DNA from 3 places in the Paraburkholderia sp. RL17-380-BIE-A genome. Region 1 is predicted to be linked to each of the others. Evidence: riboswitches for the same ligand, from Rfam matches in the RefSeq annotation. Region 1 holds a riboswitch; each other region holds the start of a gene.
The links. A riboswitch is a leader RNA that binds a small molecule or an ion and turns the genes downstream of it on or off. The one in region 1 is predicted to bind cobalamin.
Positions count from the first base shown of each region.

Region 1 (9,611 bases):
TATGACGTGCTCGGCGCGTCGGGCGTGAAGCTGCTGCTCGCCACGTACTTCGAAAGCGCTGCGGAACACGCGCCGCGGGTGGCCGCGCTGCCTATTGGCGGCGTGCATCTGGACCTGGTCCGCGCCCCGCAACAGCTCGACGCGTGGCGTGCGGCATTGCCAGCGCATGCGGTGCTGTCGGCAGGCGTAATCGACAGCCGCAATATCTGGCGCGCGGATCTCGGCGAGATCGTCGAATCGCTGCAGAGCCTGCATGCCGAATTCGGTGAACGCTTGTGGATCGCGCCGTCGTGCTCGTTGCTGCATGTGCCGGTTGCGCTCGACGCGGAGAAGAAACTCGACGCCGATCTGAAATCGTGGCTCGCCTTCGCCACCGAAAAACTGGCTGAAGTCGCCACGCTCGCCCTTGCCTTACGCGATCCCGCCGCGGCCGAAGCAATGCTTGCCGCCGCTGACCGCGCGCTCGAAGCACGCCGCCACTCCAGCGCGGTGGTCAACGCACTCGTGCAAAAACGCGTGGCCGCGGTGAGCAGCGCGATGGCGCAACGGCAAAGCCCGTTCGCCGAACGCAACCGCGTGCAGCGCGAAGCGCTCGGCCTGCCGCTCCTGCCGACCACCACGATCGGCTCGTTCCCGCAAACGCCGACGATCCGCCAGGCCCGTGCCGCCTACAAACGCGGCGAACTGCGCGCGCTCGACTATCTGCAACGCATGCGCGCCGAGATCGAGATCGCCGTGCGCAAACAGGAAGAACTGGGCCTCGACGTGCTGGTGCACGGCGAAGCCGAGCGCAACGACATGGTCGAATATTTCGGCGAACAGTTGTGGGGCTATGCGTTCACGGAAAACGGCTGGGTGCAGAGCTACGGCTCTCGCTGCGTAAAGCCGCCGATCATCTACGGCGACGTCTACCGTCCCGAACCGATGACGGTCGAGACCACGCGCTACGCGCAATCACTCACGCAGCGCCTGATGAAAGGCATGCTGACCGGCCCTGTGACGATGCTGCAATGGTCGTTCGTGCGCGACGACCAGCCACGCTCGACCACCGCGCTGCAACTCGCGCTCGCGATCCGCGACGAGGTCGTGGATCTGGAAAAGGCCGGCATTCGCATCATCCAGATCGACGAACCGGCTTTTCGCGAAGGCTTGCCGCTGCGCCGCGCCGATTGGGCCGCGTATCTGGACTGGGCCACGCGTGTGTTCCGCATTTCGGCCGCGGGCGTCGCCGATCAGACGCAGATTCATACGCACATGTGCTATTCGGAGTTCAACGACATTCTGCCCTCGATCGCCGCAATGGACGCCGACGTGATCACCATCGAGACCTCGCGCTCGGCGATGGAACTGCTCGACGGCTTCGGCGCCTTCGCGTATCCGAACGAAATCGGCCCGGGTGTCTACGACATCCACTCGCCGCGCGTGCCGGGTGCGGACGCGATGCAACGTCTGCTGGAACGTGCATGCGAAGTGATTCCGGCCGAGCGCCTGTGGGTCAATCCCGATTGCGGGTTGAAGACGCGCGGCTGGCCGGAAACGGAAGCCGCGCTCGCGAATATGGTGCGGGCCGCCAGGGCGTTGCGCGCGAAGCTCGCGGCGACGAAGCAGCCGGAAGAATGGCCTGCGTGATGTGATCGGTCGTTGAACCAGCGTCGAACGCCCATTCGCGCGCGGTATCGTGCCGCGCTAATGGGCGTTTCCACGTTCGGCGGTTCAGTCTTTCGCGTACAGCGTCGAGTCCGCGAAGCCTTCGGCGGCGAGCACCTGGCCGACCAGAATCAGCGCGGTCCGCTCGATGGAACTCGACTGCACTTTGCCGACGATATCGTCGAGCGTGCCGGTGATCTTCTCCTCGTCCGGCCAGCTCGCGCGATAGATCACCGCGACCGGACACGCGCCGCCGTAATGCGGCCGCAATTCATCGACGATGCGCGCAAGATGCCGCACGCCGAGATGAATCGCCATCGTCGCGCGGTGCCGCGCAAGGTCAGCGAGCTGTTCGCCTTCCGGCATGCTGGTTTTGTTCGCGAAGCGCGTGAGAATCAGCGTCTGCGAAACATCGGGCAGCGTGAGTTCGCAGCCCAGCGCCGCCGCGCAGGCGGCCGTGGCGGTCACGCCCGGCACGATCTCATAGGGGATATGCAATTCGCGCAGTCTGCGGATCTGTTCGCCGATCGCGCCGTACAACGACGGATCGCCCGAATGCACGCGCGCCACGTCCTGGCCTTTGGCGTGCGCCGCCGCGAGCAGCGCGACGATCTGATCGAGATCGAGTTCGGCGGTGTTGACGACCTGCGCGGCCGCATGACCTTCGAGCACCGCGGCCGGCACGAGGGAACCCGCGTACAGGATCACCGGGCAACTGCGCACGAGCCGCTGCCCTTTCACCGTGATCAGTTCCGGGTCGCCCGGACCGGCGCCGATAAAAAACACCGTCATTCATTACTCCATGATTCGTTAGCGCGGCATGGCAGGCATGCGCGATTCAGGCGGAAGCTCAATGCGCCGCTTGCAGCGCTTCGAGCAGGTCGGCTATGCGCTCGAACTCCCGATCCGCCGCCGGCAACTCGGGCCGGCGCAACATCACGACCGGCAAACCCCGCTCACGCGCGACTTCGAGTTTTGCCTCGGTCGCGTTGCCGCCGCTGTTTTTACTCACCACCACGTCGAAGGCTTGCAGGGCGAACAGCGCGCGTTCGCCTTCGAGCGTGAATGGGCCGCGCGCCGCGATAATGCGCGCACGCGCCGTGTCCTCGTGCGAATCGAGACAACGCACGGTCCAGAACTGATGCGGGGGAATCTCGTCGAGATGCGCAAGCGGTTCGCGGCCGAGCGTGAAGAGCGGCTTCCTGAACGGCGCAAGCGCATCCGCGAGCGCGGCCCAGTCACCGACCATGCGCCAATCGTCGCCGGCTTGCGGCTGCCAGGCCGGACGGCGCAGCGCCCAATACGGCACACGCGCGACGCGGCTCGCCTGTGCCGCATTCGCGCTGATTTGCGCGGCATACGGATGCGTCGCGTCGAGCACGAGGCCAATGCCCTCACTGTCGATGTAACGCGCCAGGCCCTCGCTGCCGCCGAAACCGCCCACGCGCACCGAGCACGAGAGATCGCCCGGCACCTTGCCAAGGCCGGCGAGACTGTACACGTGGACGGGATCGTTGAGTTCGCGAGCGATCCGCAACGCGTCGCCGGTGCCGCCGAGCAGCAGAATCCGCTTCATTGCGCGGCTCCGATCAGGTTGCCCTGGCGGTCGATCGCGAACATTTCCACGTGGACCTGCGGCGGCACGATATCGCGCGCCACGGCCAGCGCATGCCGGCAGACGATATCGCCGAGCGGCACCTGCTGCTCACGCGCCAATGCAACCGCCTGCTGGCTCGTATTGGCCGCGCGAATCGCCGCCTGAAGCGCGGCGTCGGCGCCGTGTTCGGCCGCCCACTGCGCGAGCCGTTCAAGATCGATGCTCGAATGACGGCTATGCAGATCGAGATGCCCCGCCGCCAGTTTGCTGAGTTTGCCGAAGCCGCCGCACACGCTCAGACGCTCGACCGGCGCGCGCTTCATATGCTTGAGCACCGCACCGACGAAGTCGCCCATTTCGATCAGCGCGATATCCGGCAGACCGTAGTGCGCGCGCATCGCGTCCTCGCTGGCGTTGCCGGTGCAGGCGGCAAGATGCGTGTAGCCGTTGGCGCGCGCTACATCGATGCCCTGATGGATCGACGCGATATACGCCGAGCACGAAAACGGCCGCACGATGCCGGTGGTGCCGAGGATCGACAGACCGCCGAGAATGCCGAGACGCGGGTTCATCGTTTTCAGCGCGAGCGCTTCGCCGCCTTCCACGCCGATCGTGACCTCGAAGCCGCCGCCATAGGCATGCTCCGCCGCGAGTTCGGCCAGATGCTCGGTCATCATTCTGCGCGGCACGGGGTTGATCGCCGGTTCGCCAACCGGCAGCGTCAGTCCCGCACGCGTCACCGTGCCGACGCCCGGCCCCGCGCGAAACGTCACGCCCGGCGTGGCGACGAGGCGCACGCGCGCGAATACGAGCGCGCCATGCGTGACGTCGGGATCGTCGCCGGCGTCCTTGATGGTGCCGGCTTCGGCGCCGCCGGCGCCATCGTCGATCAGGCGGCAGAACACCAGCGGCATCGGCACATGCTGGCCCTTGGGCAATACGATCTCCGCGACGTCGCTGGCCACGCCCGCGAGCAGCAGACGCGCCGCCGCCAGCGACGTCGCGGTGGCGCAACTGCCGGTCGTGTAGCCGCTACGCAGCGGCGCGGGTTGTTCGGGCGTTTCTTCGCGCATCAGGGTTCTTGGGGTGAGTCGGGGTTCCTCACAGCACCTTCGGCCGGTTTGGTCACATCCAGCAGCGTGATTGGCAGCGCCTGCCGCCACGTATCGAACCCGCCGAGCGGTTGCGCGTCCGCGAGCGCGATCCGCGTCAACGTGCCGCCGTGCCGCTCGCGCCATGCCGCCAGCGCCGCTTCGCCTTGCAACGTGACCGCGTTGGCGACCAGCCGGCCGCCCTCACGCAGACCGGCCCAGCACGCTTCGAGCACACCCGGCACCGTCGCACCGCCGCCGATGAACACGGCATCCGGCCCCGGCAGCCCTTGCAACGCGGCAGGCGCGCGGCCCGCGACGAGTTGCAGGGTCGGCACGCCCAACGCATCGCGATTATGTTCGATGAAGCGCTGACGCTCCGCATGCCCTTCAATTGCGATCGCCCGGCACGTCGGATGCGCGCGCATCCATTCAATGCCGATCGAGCCGCTGCCCGCGCCCACGTCCCACAGCAATTCGCCGGGCGCCGGCGCGAGACGCGCGAGCGTGATCGCGCGCACATCGCGCTTGGTCAACTGGCCGTCGTGGCGAAAGGCGTCGTCGGGCAAACCGCAGGTCAGCGGCAAACGCGGCGCGCCCTCGGTGGCACGGCAGTCGAGCGCGATCAGATTCAGCGCGGCCATCTCACCCGCCGGCCATTGATCCGCCCGGCCGTCGATGCGCCGCTCCAACTCGCCGCCCAGGTGTTCCAGCACGCTCATACGGGTCGCACCGAAACCGCGGGCGTTGAGCAACTCCGCGAGCGCGGCGGGCGTGCGACCGTCCGCGCTCAGCACGAACACGCGCGCGCCGTCGTGCAGATGCGCGTTCAACGTCGCCAACGGCCGGCCCACCAGCGACACCGTCGCGACGTCCTGCAACGGCCAGCCGAGGCGCGCAGCGGCCAGCGACAACGATGACGGCGCGGGCAGCACGCGCAACTCTCCTGCCGGCAACTGTCGCGCGAGCGTCGCGCCCACGCCGAACAGCATCGGATCGCCGCTCGCCAGCACGCACACTGCGCCGCCACGCTCAGCCAGCAAAGGCGCGAGATCGAACGGACGCGGCCACGCGGCACGGCGCGCGGCGAGCCGCGCGGGCAGCATCGCCAGATGACGTTCGCCGCCGTAGACCACCGACGCTTCCAGCAAAGCACGCCGCGCGGGCCTTCCCAAACCGGCGAAACCGTCGTCGCCTATGCCCACCACCGTCAGCCACGCCGGCATGCACCCATCCTCATTCTGTGTCTTCAAATAGTCCGCTGTACCGCGCCGATCAAAGCGCCCAGCCTCGTTGTGCTGTTCGAAAAAAGGCATAATACAGCCGCCGGTGCCCTTCGGGGCCGAAGAGGGAACACAGTGCCACTGTGGCTGCCCCCGCAACTGTATGCAGCGAGTCCGCCTGCGCTCCACGCCACTGGTTCTACCGGGAAGGCAGCGGCGGCCCATGACCTGCCAGCCAGGAGACCTGCCGGCGAGACTGTTCGTGCCAGCCAACATCGGGCGGGGTGTACCGATGCCGCAGCCATGCCGCTTCACGGCATGCTCGGGCCGTCGCGCGACGCTAAACCGGTGTCCGTCTTGAATCATGCTTCGCCTTCCACCATTGTCTCCGACGCGGCCGCGACGCCGCGGCCCTCGGCGTGTCCGGGGCTGCTGCGCATCGTGGCCGCCCGCGACGGCGGGCTTTGCCGCATCAAACTGCCTGGCGGCGAGTTGAGCGCGGCGCAGGCGCGCGCGATCGCGGATGCCTGCGCACGCCACGCTGCCGGGGCAATCGAGCTGACCAATCGGGCAAATCTGCAGGTGCGTGGGGTCAAGCCGGGTGACGAAGCGGCGTTGATTGCGGCGCTCGTGGCTGCCGGGCTCGGGCCGAGGCCGTCGAGCGGCGCGGCGAAGGCACCGGACACACCAGCGGCAATCGCCGCCGACGACGTGCGCAACGTGATGATCAGCCCCGCTGCCGGACGCGATCCGTCAGCCCTGTTCGACACGCGCCCGCTGTGCGCCGATTTGCTTTCGATGCTGCAAAGCGAAACCCGTTTCGCGGCGCTGTCGCCGAAATTCGCGCTGCTGCTGGACGGCGGTGAACGGCTCGCGAGAGTGGATCATCCGCACGATGTCTGGCTGGCGGCGTCGCAGGAGTCGGACGGCGTGCGATTCGTATTCGGGCTGGCGGGTTGTCCGCCCGCGAGTGCGTGTGCGGGCTCGCCAACGCAGTACGACGATACCGGTTCGCCGGATCTTGCTGCAAAACCCGGTGCGCACAGCACGGCTGCACTGGCCGCGGTTCTGCCTTCACAGGTCCCCGCTCTGGTGCGCGCGCTGCTGCTCACCTTCCTCGAACTCGCCCCCGCCGACGCCACGCGCATGCGTCACCTGCTAGCCGGCCATTGCGCCGACGCGCTCTTGCATCACGCTCAACGGTACGTCCATTTTCCGCTGACGCGAGACGCATCGCTGGCCCACTGGCGTCGAGCCGCGCCCGCCGATGCGAGCCTCCGCCTCGGCGTCCACCCTCAACGGGTGCCCGGAGCCTGGTACGTCGGCGGCCAGCCGCCGCTCGGACGCCTCGACGCCGGCGCCCTGCGCGCCCTCGCCGCGCTTTCCCAGCAGCACGGCAACGGCACACTGCGTTTCACACCCTGGCAAAGCGTGCTGCTGCCCGACATCGCAACGCACGCGGTTCCCGCTGTGCTATCCGGCTTGACCACGCTCGGCCTCGCCACCGATCCCGCGCAAGCCATCACGCGCCTGATTGCCTGCGCCGGATCGAGCGGCTGTGCGAAGAGCCTCGCCGACACCAAGGCCGACGCGCTGCGCCTCGCCGCCCGCCTGCCTGACGGCGTCGATGTGCATCTGAGCGGCTGCTCCCGCTCGTGCGCCGCGGCGCATTGCGCGCCGTACACGCTGCTAGCGGCGGCGCCCGGCCTCTACGACTTTTATCGACGCGACGGACGGCCCGGTTTCGGCCAGTGCGTCGCGCGCCAACTGACGATCGACCAGGCCGCCGACATGTTCGAACGCCTGGCCCGGAGTAACACCGATGCTTGATTACATTCGCGACGGTCAGGAGATCTATCGCCAATCCTTCGCGACGATCCGCGCGGAGGCCGACTTGTCGCGCATTCCCGCCGACCTCGAAAAACTCGCGGTGCGCGTGATCCACGCGTGCGGCATGGTCGATGTGATCGACGACCTGAAGTTCTCCAAAGGCGCGGGCACGGCGGGCCGTGCGGCGCTCGCGCAAGGCGCGCCGATCCTGTGCGATGCCGGCATGGTCGCGCAAGGAATCACGCGTGCGCGGTTGCCGGCCCACAACGAGGTCATCTGCACGCTCACGCACTCGGACGTGCCGTCGCTCGCACGCGAACTCGGCAATACGCGTTCCGCGGCCGCGCTCGAATTGTGGCGGCCGCATCTGGCGGGTAGCGTCGTCGTGATCGGCAATGCGCCGACCGCGCTGTTTCATCTGCTCGATATGCTCGACGCGGGCGCGCCCAGGCCTGCCCTGATCCTAGGCTTTCCGGTGGGCTTTGTCGGCGCGGCCGAATCGAAAGTCATGCTCGCGGAAAACAGTCGCGGTGTGCCCTATGTGATCGTGCACGGCCGTCGCGGCGGCAGCGCCATGGCGGCGGCCGCCGTGAACGCGCTGGCAACGGAGGTCGAATAAATGACCGTGCAAGGACGTTTGTTCGGACTTGGCGTCGGCCCCGGCGACCCGGAACTCATCACGCTGAAAGCACTGCGTTTGCTGAAGGCGGCGCCGGTGGTCGCGTACTTCGTCGCGAAGGGGAAGAAAGGCAACGCGTTCAGCATTATCGAAGCGCATTTACACGACGCGCAGCAGCATCTGCCGCTGGTTTATCCCGTCACTACGGAAGCGCTCGAACCGCCGCTTTCCTACGAAGCGATCATCGCCGATTTCTACGACACCGCCGCCGAAATCGTCGCCGCGCATCTCGACGCGGGTCGTGACGTCGCCGTGATCTGCGAAGGCGATCCGTTCTTCTACGGCTCGTACATGTATTTGCACGACCGGCTCGCGGCGCGCTACGAGAGCGAAGTCGTGCCCGGCGTGTGCTCGATGCTCGGCGGCGCGGCGGTGCTCGGTTCGCCGCTCGTGTACCGCAATCAGAGTTTGTCGGTGCTCTCGGGCGTCCTGCCCGAAGACGAATTGCGCCGGCGTCTCGCCGATGCCGACGCCGCCGTCGTGATGAAACTCGGCCGCAACTTCGACAAGGTGCGGCGCGTGCTGGGCGAACTCGGCCTCGCGGACCGCGCGCTCTACGTCGAACGCGCGACGATGGGCAATCAACGCATCGTTGCGCTCGCCGACGTGGATCCGATGGCGTCGCCGTATTTTTCGTTGCTCGTGGTGCCGGGGGAAAAATGGCAAGGATGAACGCGCCCGCGATCGTGATTCTCGGCGCGGGCGCGTTGGCGACAGCGCGACGCATTCAGGCGCTGTATGCGGATAGCCGGGTGCACGGCTTGCGCGGACGTGTCGAGGCGGACGTGGCTTACAGCGAACTCGGCGCGCATTTGCGGGAACTGTATGCGCGCGGCACGCCGATCGTCGCGTTGTGCGCGGCGGGTATCGTGATTCGCTGCGTCGCGCCGTTGTTGGCGAACAAGGGCGTCGAGCCGCCGGTGCTGGCCGTTGCCGAAGACGGCAGCGCGGTCGTCCCGCTGCTCGGCGGTCTCGCCGGCGTCAACGTGATGGCGCGCGAGATGGCCGCGATGTTAGCCGTGCCGCCTGCCATCACGACGAGCGGCGAATTGCGTTTTGGCACCTGCGTGCTCAATCCGCCTGATGGTTATACGCTCGCCGACGTCGGGCAAGGAAAACGCTTCGTGTCGGATCTGCTGGCTGGCGAAAGCACGCGTATCGAAGGCGACGCGCCGTGGCTCGATGACGCGCAACTGCCCCGCTCCGACTCGGCGCGCCTCGCGATTCGCGTAACGCCGCGTGCGTGGGACGGGCGCGAGGATGAGTTGGTGATTCATCCGCGAAGTGTGGTCGCGGCGGTGATGGGCGCGGGCGCGGGCGCGGGCGCGGGTGCGGGTGCGGGTGCGGGTGCGGGTGCGGGTGCGGGTGCGGGTGCCAGTGCCAGTGCCAGTGCCGGGATTGTGGCCCGCGTGCAGGAGGCACTCGATACGCATGGTCTCGCGCCGCTGTCCCTCGCGGCGTTACTAGCCTCGTCTGAGTGCATGGGCGATCCGGCGCTGGCCGAGGCCGCGGCGAACCTGAATGTGCCGTTGCGCTTCGCGCTG
Region 1 covers NZ_JARESQ010000008.1:209,314-218,924, forward strand. The annotation lists gene metE (5-methyltetrahydropteroyltriglutamate--homocysteine S-methyltransferase) at 1-1,629, shown strand, start outside; gene cobM (precorrin-4 C(11)-methyltransferase) at 1,714-2,439, opposite strand; gene P0D68_RS16030 (cobalt-precorrin-6A reductase) at 2,498-3,223, opposite strand; gene P0D68_RS16035 (cobalt-precorrin-5B (C(1))-methyltransferase) at 3,220-4,317, opposite strand; gene cbiE (precorrin-6y C5,15-methyltransferase (decarboxylating) subunit CbiE) at 4,317-5,561, opposite strand; cobalamin riboswitch at 5,646-5,824, shown strand; gene cobG (precorrin-3B synthase) at 5,877-7,388, shown strand; gene P0D68_RS16050 (precorrin-8X methylmutase) at 7,381-8,007, shown strand; gene P0D68_RS16055 (precorrin-2 C(20)-methyltransferase) at 8,008-8,739, shown strand; gene cobJ (precorrin-3B C(17)-methyltransferase) at 8,736-9,611, shown strand, end outside.

Region 2 (9,611 bases), on a different contig from region 1:
CAGTCGCGCCACCCGGACGGCTTGAAGCAGAGCTTTCACATCGTGCCCGGCGTGGGGCACGACGGTTCGCGCATCCTGACCTCGGTGTGCGCGCTGGCGGCGATGTTCGACACTCAGGGATGCGAACAATGAGCGAAGCGACCTTCAATCAGCGTGAAGGAAGCGCGTCCGGCGCCGGTGCCTCGAACGCATTGAGTCCCGCGATGGTGCGGCGTGCGATCTTCGCCTCCGTGCTCGGCAACGGGCTCGAGTGGTTCGATTTTCTGATTTACGGCTACTTCGCGAAGATCATCGCGCAAGTGTTCTTTCCCGGCGGTAGTGGTTTCGTCTCGATCATGCTGACGCTTGCCACGTTCGCGGTCGGTTTCATCGTGCGGCCGATCGGCGGCATTCTGCTAGGCATTTATGCGGACCGGGCAGGGCGCCGTAAAGCGCTGTCGCTGCTGATCATTTCGATGGCGGCCAGCACGTTGCTGATGGGCCTCACGCCGGGTTATGCGCGCATCGGCGTCGCGGCGCCGATGCTGGTCGTGCTCGCTCGCCTGCTACAAGGGCTCTCCGTGGGCGGACAGTTCGCGACCGCATCGGCGATGTTGGTCGAGTATGCGCCGCCGCACAAGAAGATGTTCTATGGCAGCTTCAACATGTCGGCGCAGGCGTTTGCGCTGCTGTTGTCTTCCGGGGTCGGTTATCTGCTGACCACGCAGCTCACGCATGAGCAACTCGTGGCGTGGGGCTGGCGTCTGCCGTTTCTGTTTGGTGCGTTGGCCGGGCCGTTTGGGTTTTATATTCGCCATCGCGTGGCCGAGTCGCCGGAGTTCGAGCGCCTGCTCGACCACAAGGACAAGCCGCCGCTCGTCACGATCCGCCAGTTCTTCCGTGACAACGGCGATGCGGCGGTCTGCGCGATGGGCGTGATCATCATCGGCGCGGCGACCAATTACGTGTGGCACTCGTATCTGTCGGTGTATGTCGAGCGGCAATTGCATCTGCCGCTCTCTACGGCGTTGCTCGGCGCGTTCGTGTCGGGTGTGCTCAATCTGTTTCTGTTTCCGCTATCGGGCAAGCTCGCCGATCGTTATGGCGCGTACAAGCTGTTCTATCCGATCGTGATTGCGTGGATGGTTTGCGTGTACCCGCTTTATCACTTCGTCGTGACGAATCCGACGCCGGGGCATCTCTTCATCGCGCAGATGGTCGCGACGGTGTTTCTCGCCGCGATGTCCGGTGCGCATCCCGGCATGCTCGCCACCTTGTTTCCGGTGCGCAGCCGGTCGGCGGGCGTGGCGCTGTCGTACAACATTGCGGTGACGCTGTTCGGCGGCATGGCGCCGCTCACCATTACCGGCTTGACGCGCGTGACAGGCAGTAGTCTTACGCCCGCGTTTTACCTGATTTTTGCCGGTTTTGTGTCGCTCGCGATGGTGTACTTCACGCGTGCCGGACGTATGGCGGGTGACACTGCGCCGAGGCCCGCCACTCATTGATCAACCACGAGCGTATTGCATGACCCAGTACTTGATGACAGACGACGAGCGAGCGCCGAATGAACGTCCGGTGGCGGTGGTCGCGAGCCGGCATCTGAACGTCACGACGCGAGCCGGCAGCGGCACTGTGCCCGTGTTCGCGAATGGCGACTGGCTGGCGCCGACGCGCGACGTTCGACGCGCCGTGATTCTGATTCACGGCCGCCTGCGCAACGGCGACACTTACTTTGATCTCGCCGAGCGGTCGTGCGCACTTGCCGGCGGCAGCGCGGCCGATACGCTGCTGATCGTGCCGCAGTTTCTCGCGACCGCGGATGTCGAAGCGCATGCGTTGCCGCCGTCCACATTGCATTGGGACTGGACGAGCTGGATGGGCGGCGAAAACGCCGAAGGTCCCGCGCCGATCAGTTCATTCGATGTACTCGACGCCATTGTGCACACGCTCGCATCACGCGAGCAGTTCGCGTCGCTCGCCGAGGTGGTGGTCGCCGGGCACTCGGGCGGCGGGCAGGTCGTGCAGCGCTATGCGGTGGTCGCGCGCAGCGAGGCACCGCTCACCGCACGCGGCATTGTGCTGCGATACGTGGTGGCGAATCCTTCGTCGTATGTGTATTTCGATGCGCTGCGGCCTACAGCCTCTGGCGAGTTCGCGGAGTTCGATAGGGCGATGTGCCCGTCGTTCAATCGCTGGAAGTATGGGCTCAAGGATTTGCCGGCTTACGCGCGCGAGTCGGGCGACGCTGGTTCCGCGGCGGCGCTCGAAGCGCGCTACGCGCAACGCGACGTCACCGTGCTGCTCGGCGGCGCGGATTGCGATCCGCAGCATCCTGCGCTCGACCGTTCATGCGCCGCGCAAACGCAAGGAAGCCACCGTCTCGGGCGAGGACTCGCTTATGCGCGTTATATGGCGGCGCGGCATGCGGAAGGATTGGCGACGCATCGGACGTTCGTGATCGATGGTGTCGGGCACGATGCCAAAGGGATTTTCTCATCGCCTCAAGGACTGGCTGCTTTGTTTGGTGCTGGTCTGTGATGCGCGTTGCGCGAGAGCGAGCGTGAGGCGCTCGGCGCGCATGGGCACGAAGCGTGCTACTTCGCTTCATGCTACTTGTAAGCCACTTCGAGGACCGCGCCGACATGAACAGAACCCGATTGCTTGCCTCCGCGCTTGCCGTTGCATCATTCGGCGCGTTGCTGCCGTGCAGCGCCAATGCCGACGACGCGCCTAGCCCCTGTGCATCACTGAAACGCATCGTAGCGGCGGCGCCTGGCGGCCTCGCGTCGTTGACGCCGGACGATGGCAAAGGCGTCGCGCAACCCTACGGCGACGACGCGCAATGTTCGGCGAGCCACGGCAGCTACCAATGCACGTGGACGCCGCATCACGACGCCGGTTCAAATGCGGACGCGCTGCAAGCGGTCGCGGCCGACGTCGCGTCGTGTTTGCCCGACGCGACACACGACCAGAATTCGCCGGGACGGCAGCACTTTTATCTCGGTGCGAAGGGCAAGCGGACCGACATTGCCGTAACGCCGACGGGTTCGAACAAGTTGCGCCTGGTGGTGTCGGGTAAGTGAATCGGGCTGCGGCGTGAAAGCGGCTAATGCGTCGCCGGCCACCACGACCAGCCGCGTGATGAGCGCCGCAACTCGATCATCGAAAGCGGTGCGATTTCAATGCGCGAAAACACTGCGGTCGATGCGCCAAGCGCATACACGATCGCTGCTCTGAGAAGCGGAGCATGCGTGACGGCGACCACGTTGTACATATCGGCCGATGCAAGGTCGGGCGTGCCGCCTAGCGCAACGAGCCATTCTCCTACCCGCTTTACGAGCTGACTGAACGACTCGCCGCCGTGCGGCGCGGCGTCGGGATCGCGTATCCATGCGGCGAGGTCTTGCGGCGCTTCGGCTTCGAGATCGGCAAGCCGCCGCCCTCGCCAATGGCCATAGTTCATGTCCGCCAGCGCGACATCGACCGACGCGGCGAGGCCGAGGGCCGCCGCCGTATCTCGTGCGCAGACGGCCGGGCTCACATAGGCTGACGCGCTTTCCGCGATCGCCAGACGTGTGTTCGTGGCGTGGACGCGGGCTTCTGCGATAGCGCGGGCGTCGAGCGGGTCATCAGCGGGAAAACGGCCTGCACGTTGGGCTGCGGTCGATGCGTGGCTGATCAGTAATAGCCGTATGTCCACTCTGTTCATTTCCTGTGAGGCTGCGCCGAAGCCTGGCGTTGGCGGAAAGGGTGCATCCGCTTTGCGTTGCCGGGTGCCGGAGTTTAGCGCGTAGAATAGCCGGACTGCGAAGCACGGAAGCCGGTGAAAACCCGGCGCGGTCGCGCCACTGTAATCGACAGCACATGCCGAAAGCCAGACCTGAGCTTCGCATCATTCCTCTGCAACGACTATCGGGGCGCGTAACCCCAGGAGATGTCCATCATGACAGCTGTTTTCGATCCCGCTTCGCAGGCCGCTTCTCAGCCCGTTTTTGAACCCACGCCGATTCCGCTGCGCGAGTTGCTGCCGTGGGTCGTGTTCGGGGGGCTGCTGCTGTTGCTCGCGCTTTACTTCGTGGGTGCGGAACAGGGCGCCACATCGCTGGTGCCCGGCATGTACGTGCATGAGTTCGTGCACGACGGTCGCCATCTGCTCGGCTTTCCCTGTCACTAACGGAGTCGGACATGGTCGGTAAATTGTTGGTGCGCGGGATGCTGGCAGGCATCGCCGCGGGACTGCTCACGTTCGGCTTCGCCCGGGTCGCGGGCGAGCCGCAAGTCAATCAGGCGATCTCATTCGAAGAAAGGGCCGATGCCGCGAAAGACGAGGCGCCCGAACCCGCGATGGTGAGCCGCGAGACGCAACAAGGACTCGGCCTGTTGACCGGGGTGGTGGTGTACGGCGCGGCGTTTGGCGGGTTGTTCTCGTTGGTGTTCGCTTACGCGTATGGGCGCGCGGGGGCATTGAGCGCACGCGCGTTGTCCGCGTGGCTGGCGCTCGGTGCGTTCATTGCGCTGGCGGTCGTTCCCAACCTGAAGTATCCGGCGAACCCGCCTGCGGTCGGCGACCCGGAGACGATCGGGACGCGCACGGGCCTGTTCTTCCTGATGATTGCGATCTCGCTGGCCGCGATGGTGTTTTCGCTCAAGGTGCGGCGCCGTGTGGGCGCGAAACTCGGCGCGTGGAATGGCTCGATCGTGGCGGGGTTGGTGTTTGTCGTGATTATCGCGGCGGTACAACTGTCGATGCCGACTTTCAATGAAGTGCCGGAGGGTTTTCCGGCGGCGCTGCTGTGGAAGTTCCGTGTGGCGGCGCTTGGTATGCAGGCGATCATGTGGACGACGATTGGACTGCTGTTCGGCGCGCTCGTTGAGCGCGGTGCGTTTATGCGGTTGGGCGGTCGGCCGGCGGTGTAGTCGGCTTGATGGTTGGTGGAGGCGATGGGCGCAACCGCCTCGGTGGTTGTGCCCGGCGTTCTCTGCCTGGCTCGTCGCTGTTTGCGCGCAGGGGTCGAGAAGGTTTGTGCGTCAAGGAGTTGGGGCTGTTGTGGGGTGGTTATCCACAGGCTTGAGCACAGAATCTGTGGATAAAGTTCCAGCAGTGAGACGTCCCAGCTTCGCGGCCCGGTCGTCGGGGGCAAAGCAGAGCAATCCTATGCCCGCGCCAATCCAGCCGGTTTGTCGGGCAAAGCCGTTGTTGTTCAGGTCGAAATAAGTCGCGCTGGTGTTCAGGGGGCAGGTTTATTCCTGAGCCGGTCAGGTCAAGAACTAATGGGCTGGTTGAGTCCAACGGAGGGCCGTCGTATTTGCCCAGGGCGCCGCCACCTGCGCCTGAACCGGGCCAACGCATCGGCGACACTCGCAATTACCGCTCCAATGGTATTCAGCACGTCCGCGACAGTACTTGCCAGGTTCAGACCACTTGCGCTTAGCCGATTCGAGCCCGCCCGCATGGGCGCGGGAATGCGGTCGAACGCGATCGCCGAGGAACCGACAGGCGGAGCCCATCGAATGCGGGGTACCGGACTTTAGCTACTGGCTCGCGCTAACCCCACGCGTCTTGCTGGAAGGTGTGCGCGTATTCGCTGACTGGAGGTCAAACTGATTACCCACCGCTACTGCTGACCGAAGTACCGATGCAAGGCACTGCCCCTCTCATCGATAAACCGCCCCGCATTTCAAATGTGAGATAGCCCTACGACGCAAGGTGAAAGAATACGGCTTTGACGCATAGCTAAGCGAGCAAATGACATTCAGTGAGGAAAGCAAATCAGAGAACGGTTCCACTCGAACGCCTTTGCGCCTATTTATCCTGCCTATTCTCGTGTGGTTCACCGGAGTAGTGCTGTCCGTCAACTGCCACGTTGGCGTGTGGGTAATCCGGGACGTGTATCTAGGCGATTTCTCGGTGGTGCTTGGTCTGCTTTGGGCCTACACATTCAAGAGACTTCGCGAGCCGCTGAGAAACATCGCTGCTCACATCACAGTAACTTCGGTAGCCATGGGACTGCTTGTGTGTGCCGCCGTATGGCAATGCATATTGGCCCTGCCACGCTTCACCGCGCAGTCTTCACGAACTTTCGATGTCACATACGAGCGAATCGGCGGCAGGAAGGGATGCCGGTTTGGCGTTGAGTTTAGGGATGATTTCATCCGGGACACAATCAGGGTATGCGGACCGGCCTCGAATATTCCGGGCAATCGAGCCTACGGCCGGCTTCGTGTCCATGAGGCGACTGGCCCATGGGGCGTTTATATCCTGAAGTTGGTGGCTATCAAGGAAAATCGGACCTAGAGCCCTATGCGTCAACTGGCAAAGAAGTGACATGTCCCTGTCGGGGCGAAACGTATTCGCGAGTGATGCTAATCGCTACCGAGGTTCGTGGTGCGAGGGACTACGCTGTACCTCCATTCGTCTTGCGTCCGCCATTTCACTAATTGCAGTTCGCGGTATCTGACGGTTGTCGTTATAAATTCCTACGCCTCGTGTCGACATTCCCGAGCCATGGTTTATGTGAATGCACGGAGAGCGTGATTTTAGGAGTTATCGCATTCTGCGGTAATCGTGATCCCTATAGGTTACCTGTGCGTCAAGCAAATAACCTATAGGAATAAGAATGAGAAGACACAGACTGTACGGAGAGGCGACCGGATTTTTAGGCCGCCTGGTGGTTGCCTTCACGTTATTGGTTCTTGCGTTCACCGCGAACGCAGACGACTGCTTCTCACTGTACGCAAAGTCCGGCGCCACGCCGGGCTCCAAGACATGCAAGCTCGACGTCACAAGCAATACGCCTGGCGGAATGGGCAACTATGCGTGTATTAACGACCTCGCACTAATTGATCAATGGTGCAGCTCAACCGAAACCCCGCCTGACGATACCTGCCCGGTGGCGGCCCCGGTGTTTCCGGCAAATGGAGTTGTCACGCTTTCTGAAACTGACTTTGCTAGCGGCGATACGTCGCCGCTTGTGTTCAGTCGTAGCTATTTTTCGAAGCCGTTCGACAAAACCCAGACGGCGATGGGGGGCTATTGGGTCAGCAACTGGCAGCGAAGGCTTGATCTGACCGCAGCCAATGCGAGCACCCCAAAGATCTCCGCTTATCGGAGTAACGGGCAGCCTCTGATATTCAAGTGGGTTAATGGAGCGTGGGCGGTGCCAGGAACGTCGGGTCTCGCCCTGACGAAAGCTGGCGATGGTTACTTCCACCTGAAAGACGAACGGATCGGTACGACGGAAACGTACTCGGTCAGCACAGGTCTGTTCCACTCCGAGACGACCCGCACAGGTATGTACCGCGAGGTTCAGTACGTCGGACAAAGGATTGATTCAATTGTGCAGTGGCCTGTCGATCGTATTGGACAGAACGCATCGCGGCTGACACTTAGTCTGGCCTACGACGGTAGCGGTCGCATCTTGAGCGTCGTGCCTCCTTCGGGCAATGCCACGCATTATGCGTACGATGCGAAAGGTAATCTGGCTTCGGTAACCGCGCCAATTGGATACGTTCGCCAGTATCTGTACGAAGATGTCCGCTTTCCAAACGCATTGACCGGCATCAAGGACGAATCAGGCTCGAGGATTGCAACATGGACCTACGATTCCAGTGGACGTGCGGTCTCGGTCACGCATCCTGACACGACGCGTAATGTTTCACTGAGGTATGGCTCGGGCACGACCACGGTCGGCAACCTGGCTGGGAACAGCACATATTCCTTTAGTGTCGGCGACACGTCGCGGCCTGGCTCTATTGCCACACCTGGTGGCACGGTGTCACGTACGTGGGATACCTCAGGGAACTTGAAGCAAAGAGTTACCCCGGATGGGAATACACAGTACACGTGGGACGGCGCCAACCGGCCAACGAAAGCAGTTGCAACGGTCGCGGGCAGCAAGACGGTAACAACCGTTGAGTACAGCGACAGCAGTTCACTGCGTCCGCATCTGGTCGCGATGCCGAGCAAGATCAGGGCGTTCGTCTACGACACAGAAGGTCACGTCACCGGCTACGCAGAGTGGCAGACAACCGACCCGACGGGCGAACAGGGAATGCAGGCGGTTGCGGCGGGCGATCAGATGACGGTCGGGGCGCGCTACGATCAGGCGGGCCGTCTCCTGTCTGCCACTGTCGTCCGGAATGGTGTGAAGACTGAGGACTGGACCTACACCTATGATGCGCGTGGCAACATCGCGACGACGCGGGACGCCGTATCCGGTTGGGCAATGCGAACCCTCGGTCGCGATGCCGAGAACCGCGCGACGCAAATAGCGGGTAATAGCGGTCAGGCAAGCATTGGATACGACGAGCGTGGTCGCGTAAAGTCCTTTCAGTATAACGAACCGGCAAGTTCGTTGAATGGCGGACTTGCCCGTGTACTGGCAGTCGATTACCAGTACGCCGCGAATGGCTCGGTCTCGTCACATTCGGCTAAGGTCTCAGCTAACGGCGCATGGTGGCAGCCGATCAGCGACGCCGAGTTAGGAATGTGGCTCACCAACTGGGAACTGGGCAATGACCCGGTTGCACCGTCCGCCAGCCTCACGGGATTGCAGTCAGATACACGGGCCTTCGTACCAGGCATCTGTGTCGAGTGCTACATGCGGTGGAAAGCTACGCTAACGGAGAAACTTTTTGAAAGTGAACTGAGCGCTGCACTTCCAGCATGGGGCGAGGCAACGGAAGTGATGCTGAGCGATCAGGCGCAAGTCCCTTATCCTGTTCTGGTGCCGGATCTGACCAGTTCGGCGAAAAGGGCGATGCTTTACAGTACTCTCTTCGGAGCTGGAAGCGGCGACGGTGGGATGGTCAAGTGTGGGAGCAGCGGGGATAATGAGTGGCGTGAGGCGGACTGTCACGCGAAGTATGAGTCCGATATGTTCAGGTGTAACTCGCTTGCCAAATATATGGGTGGTTTGGCGGGCCTCGCACTTTGCAAGAAGAATGCATTTGACGACTATCAGGAGTGCAGGGGGCACTGATGATCAGATTTCCACCATGTTCCGTGGTTGTAACTTACGACCAAGACCGTCAACAGTTGATCTTGCAGTCAGTCGAGCGAGGAAGGATGGCCACGGCGTTGAAAGGGGCAATTGAAATGCCCGTTTTACTGGATGAATTCGAGTTCCGACTTGACGACGAATTTGCGCGTCGGTTTGGCGCTGGTGTGCTCAGTCTCATCGCGCTGGGTCAACCTGATCTCAAGCAATACATTACTTTTACAGAGGCACCGATCGACAGACCGTCTGAAGAGTAATCTTTCCGAGGTTCGGTGACTTGGTCGACCGACGCTCAGTCATCACAAAGGCATGTTCCAGCGGGTGGCGCCGCCTAGGCGTCGTCCGCTGGCATCCAATTCGGACTCTTGTCGATCCGCGAAAAAAAGGCAGAGCAGCGTGCCGGTTCTGGCGCTGCGGCTTTGTTCAACGTCGTGGGTCGAACCTAATCATCAATTCCGCGAGCAGCTTGGGTCGCGTACGAATAGCGAATTGGCAATGTGCGCGGTGGACACAACGGTGTGGAACGCTTCTTCTCGACCGACTCCAACGCCAGCATTCAGACGGCGCACGCGCCCAAACTGGGATTATGACGATCGGGACCGTGTGCACTGCGCTCGCCGACCTGACGAG
Region 2 covers NZ_JARESQ010000026.1:24,003-33,613, reverse strand. The annotation lists gene P0D68_RS32230 (alpha/beta hydrolase) at 1-132, shown strand, start outside; gene P0D68_RS32225 (MFS transporter) at 129-1,487, shown strand; gene P0D68_RS32220 (alpha/beta hydrolase) at 1,507-2,520, shown strand; gene P0D68_RS32215 (hypothetical protein) at 2,625-3,065, shown strand; gene P0D68_RS32210 (histidine phosphatase family protein) at 3,089-3,682, opposite strand; adenosylcobalamin (AdoCbl) riboswitch at 3,771-3,923, shown strand; gene P0D68_RS32205 (CbtB domain-containing protein) at 3,926-4,156, shown strand; gene P0D68_RS32200 (CbtA family protein) at 4,168-4,899, shown strand; gene P0D68_RS32195 (DUF6531 domain-containing protein) at 6,600-8,963, shown strand; gene P0D68_RS32190 (hypothetical protein) at 9,050-9,238, shown strand.
Region 2: linked by a shared signal. The riboswitch ahead of P0D68_RS32205 (CbtB domain-containing protein) and the one ahead of cobG (precorrin-3B synthase) in region 1 are both predicted to bind cobalamin.

Region 3 (9,611 bases), on a different contig from region 1:
GCATCTGCGCGTGCCGCGCGGAGCCGACGCGATTGGCGAGCACGCCGTAAAACGGCACTTGCGGCCGGAATTGCGCAAGACCGAAGGCGACCGCGCCGAAGGTCTGCGCCATTGCCTTCGCCGAAATCACCGCGAGCACGGGCACGCGGAACGTGGTGGCGAGATCGGCGCTGCTCGGCGTGCCGTCGAACAAACCCATCACGCCTTCTATCAGGATCAGGTCGGCTTCGGCGGCCGCTTGCGCGAGCAGGCTGCGGCAGGCGGCTTCGCCCACCATCCACAGATCGAGCGAGAGGACGGGCGCGCCGCTTGCGCGCGCCAGAATCATCGGATCGAGAAAATCCGGTCCGGTCTTGAAGACGCGCACGCGTCGCCCCAGCCGCCGATGGTAGCGCGCCAGACCCGCGGTGATCGTGGTCTTGCCTTGACCCGACGCGGGCGCGCTGATGAAGAGGGCGGGGCATGCACCGGAGGACGTCTCTTTTGAAGACGCGCCAGCGGAGGTGCCCTCGGGGGACGCGGACATTGCTCAGAACTCCACGCCGCGCTGCGCTTTCACACCCTGCTCGCGATACGGATGCTTGACGATGCGCATTTCGGTGACGAGGTCGGCGGCTTCGATCAACGCGTCCGGCGCGTGGCGGCCGGTCACCACCACGTGCAGCATCGGCGCGCGCGCGTTCAGCACCGCGAGCACTTCGTCGAGCGGCAGGTATTCGTACTTGAGCACCGTGTTCAGCTCGTCAAGGATCACCATCTGATACTCACCGCTTTCGATCATGCGGCGCGCTTCGTCCCAGCCTTTGCGCGCGGTCGCGATATCGGCGTCGCGATTCTGTGTGTTCCAGGTGTAGCCGTCGCCCATCGTGACGAAATCGCAGTTGGCGATCGCGCCGAGAAAGTCGCGCTCCGACGTGTGCAGTGCCCCCTTGATGAACTGCACGACGCCAAGGCGCATGCCGTGGCCCAACACCCGCACGGCCATGCCGAATGCGGCGGTGGTTTTGCCCTTGCCGGTGCCGGTGTTGACGATCAGCAGGCCTTTTTCGACGGTGGCGTTGGCCTGTTTCTTCTCGTGGCCTTCGCGTCGGCGCTCGGTCATGCGTTGATGCGATTCGGGATCGGTCTTCATGGCAGGTTCTGTTCCTGAGTGTCGTTGTTTGGATGTTCGCGTTGGGCTTAGGCCGTGGTCGAGGCGATCGCCACGGTGACGCCGGCATGGACGGTCTTGCGCACGAGGAGCCGTGCTCGAGGCGCTGCGGACGTGGTGGATTCACCGAGTCCGTCCGTCGCGGCAAGCAGCGCGCACGGCTCGCACACGCCATCCACGCCGAGGTGCTCACGCGCTGCCGCCGAAGGCTCCGCCACGGGCATCGCAGCAATCTGTTCACGGCTGAAGAATGTCAGCCGCAGCGCATGACGCGCGCAGAATTCGAGCAGGCCCGCTTCGTGGGCTTTGGTATCGATGGACGCTACGGTGCCGATTTCATCGAACGCATGCGCGCCGAGCGCGGCACGCACCGCCGCGTCGATCTGTTCGGCCGAACTGTGCGCACGGCAACCAATGCCCACGCTCAGCGTCTTCATTGTGTAGCCGCGCCGTCTGCGCAAGGCGCTTCGTCATCGGCCCGCGCCGCTGCGCGCGCCAGCGCGAGCGACGCCACGCCGCCGATCACCACGATCGCCGGCGAGCCGAGTCCGGCACGCGCGACGGTGTCGGCGAACTCGCCGAGCCGCGCGAGCGCATGGCGTTGCTCCGGACGGGTGGCCGATTCGATCGCCGCGCATGGCGTGTCGGCGCTCATGCCGGCCGCGAGCAACGCGTCGACGATATCGTGCAGCCGCCGCATGCCCATATAGATCACGAGGGTCATGCGCGTAGCGACGAGCGCGGCCCAGTCGGGTTCGCCGCTGCCCGCGCCGTGCCCGGTGACGAATACCACGCCTTGCGCGTGATCGCGGTGCGTGACGGGAATGCCGATGGCCGCGGGCGCGGCGATGCCCGCCGTAATGCCGTTGATGACCTCCACCTCGACGCCCGCCGCATGCAGCGCCTGCTGTTCTTCGCCGCCCCGGCCGAACACGAACGGATCGCCGCCTTTCAGGCGCGCGACGCTGCGCCCGGCCCGCACGTGTTCGAGCAACTGCGCGACGATGCCGGCCTGCGGCGTGGACGGATGGCCGCCGCGTTTGCCGACGTAGACGACCTGCGCGTCGGCGCGCGCGAACTGCAGCACGTCGGGATTCACCAGGTCGTCGACCAGCACCACATCGGCTTGGGCCAATGCGCGAGTTGCCTTGAGGGTCATGAGTTCGACGTCGCCGGGGCCGGCGCCGATCAGCCAGGCGCGGGTCATCGCAACGTGCATGGCGAGCGCCATGTCGTGACGGGCGGAAAGGGGCGAAGCGCGCAGGCGCGCCGGATGACGGACTTTGGGGGCATGCAGTGCTACGGATTCAGGCACGGCGAAACGCGCGGCTCGCCACGGTCCCTTTGGGAACGGATCGACGAACGGATGCGCCACGTCGTGCTTCAGCGCCTTCACATCCGTCCCTCGCGGATTCCGGCGGCCGGCGGCGTGATGTTGCCCTGAGGTTCGCCGCCTCCGCGTCTGGCCGGTATCCGGGCTGGCGGCCTCATGCGCTTTGCCTTCCCGTCCGCATTCATTCGTTGGAATGTCATGGACAGTGGCATCGAAAAAACGCATGCGCGGCGCGGGATGAAAGACATCGCGCCGCAGGTCGCTTACCGTTGCGGGGACAGCACAGGTTGAGCGCGTAAAGCGCGGCCTGTTTCCCGTTTAACTGCACACGCGAATGCATGTGCGGGCACCAAACGCGCGCATACGATAGCACATGGCGTCCCGCCCGATAAGCGCTTGCGGCTTGCGTTTCCTTGACGGCACCGGGCCGCGGGCCTACACTCGCACGCACTTTGGTGCTCGTGTGCGCGCTCGTGCGCATGCAGTTAAACGGGAAACAGGGTGCCCGCCTGCCATGGATCGGGTCAACCTGTGCTGCCCCCGCAACGGTAAGCGAAATGTGGTGCTGCGGTAAGTTCTTTAGCGCCACGGAGCCGGCTTCGATGTCCACGCGCAAGGCCGCGTCGGCATATCACCACTGGGCGAGAAATCACTCGCCCGGGAAGGGGAAGCGGCGCTTTCGCCAGCCCGGATACCGGCCAGAATACGAAGGGCGAACGCCGCGGGGATGCGGCGGTGCGTTCATGATCTCATTCCCGCTTCCTGTTTTTCTGTTGTCGCGGCAACCCGTCGTTCGTCCCCGTGTTGTGTTGTCGTTCTGGCTCGCTGGGCTTACGCGCCGCTTACCTGGCTACCCGGCCGATGCACGCAGACGCGCAGACAGACACACAAAAACACGCCGGCGTGCACGTGCAACTCCTACGGATGGACCTCACGATGCAAACTCAAATGCGCAAGATCCCCGTCACCATCGTCACGGGCTTTCTCGGCAGCGGCAAGACCACGCTGCTGCGGCACATTCTTCAGCATGCGGGCGGCAAGCGCATCGCGGTGATCGTCAACGAGTTCGGCGAACTCGGTATCGACGGGGAAATTCTCAAGGGTTGCGGAATCGGTTGCGATGAAAACGGCGTCGAAACCGAAGGCCAACTGTTTGAACTCGCCAACGGGTGCCTGTGCTGCACCGTGCAGGAAGAGTTTTTTCCGGTGATGGAAAAACTCGTCGAGCGCCGCGATCAGATCGATCACGTGCTGATCGAGACGTCGGGGCTCGCGTTGCCCAAGCCGCTGGTGCAGGCTTTCAACTGGCCGCAGATCAAGAACAGCTTTACCGTGGATGCCGTGGTCACCGTTGTGGACGGCCCGGCTGCGGCAAGCGGTCAGTTCGCCGACAACCCCGTCGCCGTGGATGCACAGCGCAAGGCCGATCCGAATCTCGACCACGAATCGCCGTTGCACGAACTGTTCGAAGATCAGTTGTCCGCCGCCGATCTGGTGATTCTGAACAAGACCGATTTGCTCGACGACGCGCAGCAAAACGCGGTCGAGCTGGTGATTCGCGAAGAGATTCCGCCGCAAGTGAAGATCGTGCGCGCGCAGATGGGCCGGCTCGATCTGCATACGTTACTGGGGCTCGAAGCCGCCTCGGAAGACACGATTCACCTGCGCCACGATCACCACGGTTCCGCCGAAGACGCCGACCACCATCACGACGAATTCGATTCGGTGGTCGTGCAGGCGAATGCGCTCTCGCGCGAAGCAGTGATCGCCGCGCTGCAAGGGCTCGTCGAAACGAACACGATCTATCGCGTCAAAGGGTTCGCGGCGCTGCCGGGCGCGGCGATGCGCCTCGTGATTCAGGGCGTGGGCCGCCGCTTCGACAGCTATTTCGATCGACGCTGGCAGGCTGGCGAAAGCGGCCCGAGCCGCTTCGTGCTGATTGGCGAGGATCTCGATCAGGCCGCGTTGCAGCGTGCGTTCGACGTGGCGCTCGGCGTGCCGTCGAGCGTCGAAACGCAACAGGCGTAAGCGCTCATGCATCTGCTGCGCACCACGCCGGGCGGTTTCGTCGACGATACACAAGGCGTGATCCGTATCGATCAGCAGCCCGCCGACATCGTCGTGCTCAGCTCCGCCGATACCACGCTGTCGCTGCTCGCGAGCGTGATTGCGCGCATGGGTGAAGGTTTCCCGAGCGTGCGGCTCGCGAACGTCACGTATTTGCGGCAACCGGCCTCGGTCGATTTCTACGTCGAAGACGTCTTGCAGCACGCGCGTGTGGTGGTGGTCGATCACCTCGGCGGCGAAGCGTATTGGCCTTACGGTATCGAGCAGGTGGTGGCGCTCGCCGAGCGCAAGCAGCAGACGCTCGCGATGTTCTCCGGCGATTTGCAGGAAGATCCGAACCTGCTCGCGCGCAGTACTGCAAGCGCCGATCTGTGCCATCAACTGTGGCGTTATCTGCGCGAGGGCGGTGCGCAGAATGCCGAGGCGTTCCTGCGCTGTATCGCGCACCGGACCTTCGGCTGGGGACGCGAGCCTGCGCCGCCGCGCGCGTTGCCTGCCGCGACGCTCTATCATCCCGGGCGTGACACGCCGACTATCGCCGACTGGCAGGCGCGCTGGCAACCAGACGCGCCGGTCGCGGCGATCCTGTTCTACAAGGCGCATCTGCAGGCGGCCAATACGGCCGTGTTCGACGCGCTGATCGACGCGCTCGAAGCGCAAGGCCTGAATCCGTTGCCGATCGCGATTACCTCGCTCAAAGACGTGTTCAGCCGCGAAATCGTGCAATCGCTGTGCGCAGAGCACAATGCCGCGCTGGTGCTGAATACGACCGCCTTCGCCGCGACCGCGATCGACGACCCGGAGCCGCTCGCGCTCGCCGGCGACGCGCCGGTGTTCCAGGTGATTCTGAGCGGCGGCAATCGTGAAGACTGGCAAAAGGACAATCACGGCCTCAATTCGCGCGATATCGCCATGCATATCGCGCTGCCGGAAGTGGACGGCCGCATCATTACGCGCGCCATCAGCTTCAAGGGGCTGGCATACCGTTGTCCGCACACTCAGGTCGACGTGGTGCGGTATCAGCCGGACGCCGAGCGTGTGGCGTTTCTCGCGGAATTGAGCCGACGCTGGTGCCGTCTGCGTTCACTCGATAACGCGGACAAGACAGTCGCGTTGATTCTCGCCAACTATCCGATGAGCGAAGGGCGCATCGGCAACGGCGTGGGACTCGATACGCCGGCCTCGGTGGTCCGCATTCTGTCGATGCTGCGCGACGAAGGCTATCGTCTCGCCGACTTGCCCGCCGACGGCGACGCGCTGCTGAAGAAGCTCACCGAGGGTGTGACCAACGATCCGGTGGTGCGCGATCTGCGTCCCGCACTGCAAAGCCTCGCGCTCGCTGATTACCTCGCGCACTTCAATGCGTTGCCCCTCGAGGCGCGGCAGGCGTTGAACGCGCGTTGGGGCCCACCTGAGCAGGATCCGACGCTGCGGCGCGGCCGTTTCATGATCGCGGGCTGGCGTTGCGGGCAGGTGTTCGTCGGCATTCAGCCCGCGCGTTCGCGCGAACAGGGCGATTACGCCAGCTATCACGACGCCGACCTCGTGCCGCCGCATGCCTATCTGGCGTTCTATTTCTGGCTGCGCCACCAGTTCGGCATCGACGCGATCGTGCATGTCGGCAAGCACGGCAATCTGGAATGGCTGCCCGGCAAGAGCGTCGCGTTGAGCGCTGCCTGCTGGCCTGATCTGATTCTCGGGCCGATGCCGCATCTGTATCCGTTCATCGTCAACGATCCGGGCGAGGGTAGCCAGGCGAAACGCCGCGCGCAGGCCGTGATCATCGATCACCTGATGCCGCCGCTCACGCGCGCCGAGACCTATGGGCCGTTGCAGGACCTCGAGCGGCAGGTGGACGAATACTATGAAGCGCTGATGGTCGACCCGCGCCGCTCGAAACTGTTGCGGCGCACGATTCTGGCGACCATCGTCGAACATAAGCTGCATGAGGAGTTGAGCCTCGCGGCGCCGACCGGGCAGGACGATGAGGACGCGCTCCTCACGCGCGTCGATGCATGGCTGTGCGAGTTGAAGGAAGCGCAGATTCGCGACGGCTTGCATACGTTCGGGCAATCGCCGGACGGTGTGCAACGGCGCGATACGTTGCTGGCGCTTGGGCGTTTTCCTGTCGGCGACGGGCAAGGCGCGAAGGCCGGCCTGATCGATGCGTTGGCGCGCGATCTGCAGATGGACCATCTGTTCGATCCGTTGTCGGTGGACTGGTCGGCGGTGTGGGACGGGCCGCGGCCCGACGCGTTGCGCACTGTCAGCGATGCGCCGTGGCGGCACTGCGGCGACACGCGTGAACGGCTGGAGTTGCTGGCGGCCGAGTTGTTGCGCGGCGTGTGCGGCGATCAGGAGGCCATCTCTTCGGCTCCGCTCGCTGCCGGATTGCCGCAAGCGGCGCGCGTAATCGGGCGACTGCGTTCCGATGTGCTGCCGCGGCTCGACGCCTGCGGCCCGCAGGAAATGCTTCATCTGAAGCGCGGTCTCGAAGGGCGCTTCGTGCCGCCGGGACCGAGCGGTTCGCCATCGCGTGGACGCCCCGATGTGCTGCCCACCGGCCGCAACTTTTATTCGGTCGACACGCGCGCGGTTCCCACGCAAGCGGCCTGGTCGCTGGGATTGAAGTCCGCTCAGCAACTGATCGAACGGCATTTACAGGAGAAGGGCGACTATCCGCGCGCCATTGGCCTCTCCGTGTGGGGCACCGCGACCATGCGCACCGGCGGCGACGATATCGCCCAGGCGCTCGCGTTGCTGGGCGTGCGGCCGAAGTGGGCGCCGGGCAGCCATCGCGTGACCGATTTCGAAATCATGCCGATCGAGGTGTTCGACCGGCCGCGCATCGACGTCACGTTGCGTGTGTCCGGTTTCTTCCGCGATGCCTTTGCCAACGTGATGCATCTGTTCGACGCCGCCGTGCAGGCGGTCGCGGAACTCGACGAACCCGAAGACCTGAATCCGATTCGCGCGCGCGTGCTGCGTGAGCGCGATGCGCTCATTGCGCGCGGCATGGACGCCGCCGAGGCGCGCAAGCGCGCCGGCTGGCGCGTGTTCAGCGCACGGCCCGGCGCGTATGGCGCGGGACTGCAGGACATGATCGACTCGCGGCAATGGCAGACCGACGCCGATCTCGCGAACGCCTATCAGGCGTGGGGCGGTTACGCGTACACGCAAAAGAGCGCGGGCGAAGAAGCGCGTCACGCGTTCGGCACGCGCCTCGCGGCGCTGGACGTGGTGCTGCAGAACCAGGACAACCGCGAGCACGATCTGCTCGATTCGAACGACTACTACCAGTTTCAGGGTGGCATGGTCGCCGCGGTACGGCATCTGGCCGGCGATCAGCCGAGCGTGTATCACGCCGACCATAGCAATCCGGCCGCGCCGCGCGTGCGCACGCTGCATGAGGAGATTGCCCGCGTGATCCGCTCGCGGGTGGTCAATCCGAAATGGCTCGATGGCGTGAAGCGTCACGGCTACAAGGGCGCGGCGGAAATCGCCGCGACCGTCGATTATCTGTACGGCTACGATGCGACCGCGCGCGTGATCGCGGATCATCAGTACGCGCTCGTGACCGATGCCTATCTGAACGACGCTGACACCCGCGCGTTCTTGCAGCGGCACAACCCGCACGCGTTGCATTCGATTTGCGAGCGCCTGCTCGAAGCGATGCAGCGCGGTTTGTGGCAGACGCCCGGCGACTATCGCGCGCAAGTGGAACAGCATCTGCTCGCGAGCGAGCAACAGATTGAAGGAATGCAAACATGAACTCAGCAGCCCGGCGGCCTGTTTTTCCTTTTGCCGCGCTGATCGGCCAGGCGCCCTTGCAGCAGGCGCTCTTGCTGGCCGCTATCGATCCGGCGCTGGGCGGCGTGCTGGTGACGGGGCCGCGCGGCACCGCCAAGTCGACGGCGGCGCGGGCGCTCGCCGAGTTGTTGCCGGAGGGGCAACTGGTGAATTTGCCGCTTGGCGCGAGTGAAGACCGCTTGATCGGCACGCTCGATATCGAAACGGTGCTGCGTGACGGTTCGGTGCGCTTCTCGCCGGGTCTGCTCGCGAAAGCGCATCTCGGCGTGCTGTATGTGGATGAAGTCAACCTGCTGCCCGACGCGCTCGTCGACGCCTTGCTCGATGCGGCGGCAAGCGGCGTGAATACCGTCGAGCGCGATGGCGTGTCGCATAGCCACGACGCGAGCTTCGTGCTGATCGGCACGATGAATCCTGAAGAGGGCGAGCTGCGGCCGCAACTGATCGACCGTTTCGGCTTGATGGTCGAGTTGCAGAACTGCTTCGAGCAGCATGTGCGGCAGGCTATCGTAAAAGCCCGGCTGGCATTCGATCTCGATCCGCAGGGGTTTCGTGCGGGTTATGCGCAGCAGCAGGCGGCTTATGTGCAGCAGATTCGAGCGGCGCGCGCCGCGCTGCCGCAGCTCGCGTTCGACGACGCGGTGCACGCGCGTGTCAGCACGTTGTGCATCGACGCCGCCGTGGACGGTTTGCGCGCCGATCTCGTGATGCTGCGCGCGGCGCGGGCGTTGGCGGCGTTCGAGCAGGCGGCTGCGGTGACGACGGAGCATGTCGATCGGGTTGCCGAGGCGGTGTTGATTCATCGGCGACATTCTCGTGATTCCCATGCGCGTCGTGACGCGCGTGAGAGTGGCGCTTCTCAAGGCGGCGGCGCGGGGCGGCCGTCTGCGTCTGCGGAAGGCAATGCGCCGCCGGCTGACGCGGCGGGCGACAGCGAGTGGGGCTACCTTGCCCCAGAGCCGGCCGCCACCACGCAGGTCAAAGGCGTCATACCGCTCAGCGCAAAAAAACGCTGAGCCATCGGAAGGGCGCCGCCGCTGACTCGCGCAGCGGTTTTCGATGGCGGCAAGGTGCGGGTGCGTACAGCCGCTTGCATGGGACGCTGGGCAAGCGCATCGCGTGGCCTCACACACTCGCGGCGAAGGGCCAAGGCGCTTTACGAACCGGGCATCTGCGTTTCATGCGCGAGGCGCCGCGTGGCGGCGTGCTGCATTGTTTCGTGCTCGATTGTTCTGGTTCCATGCTGGTCGG
Region 3 covers NZ_JARESQ010000030.1:1,837-11,447, reverse strand. The annotation lists gene P0D68_RS33845 (cobyrinic acid a,c-diamide synthase CobB) at 1-526, opposite strand, end outside; gene cobO (cob(I)yrinic acid a,c-diamide adenosyltransferase) at 530-1,132, opposite strand; gene P0D68_RS33835 (cobalamin biosynthesis protein) at 1,180-1,587, opposite strand; gene cobA (uroporphyrinogen-III C-methyltransferase) at 1,584-2,357, opposite strand; cobalamin riboswitch at 2,598-2,852, opposite strand; cobalamin riboswitch at 2,920-3,200, shown strand; gene cobW (cobalamin biosynthesis protein CobW) at 3,420-4,511, shown strand; gene cobN (cobaltochelatase subunit CobN) at 4,518-8,321, shown strand; gene P0D68_RS33815 (magnesium chelatase ATPase subunit I) at 8,318-9,376, shown strand; gene P0D68_RS33810 (vWA domain-containing protein) at 9,451-9,611, shown strand, end outside.
Region 3: linked by a shared signal. The riboswitch ahead of cobW (cobalamin biosynthesis protein CobW) and the one ahead of cobG (precorrin-3B synthase) in region 1 are both predicted to bind cobalamin.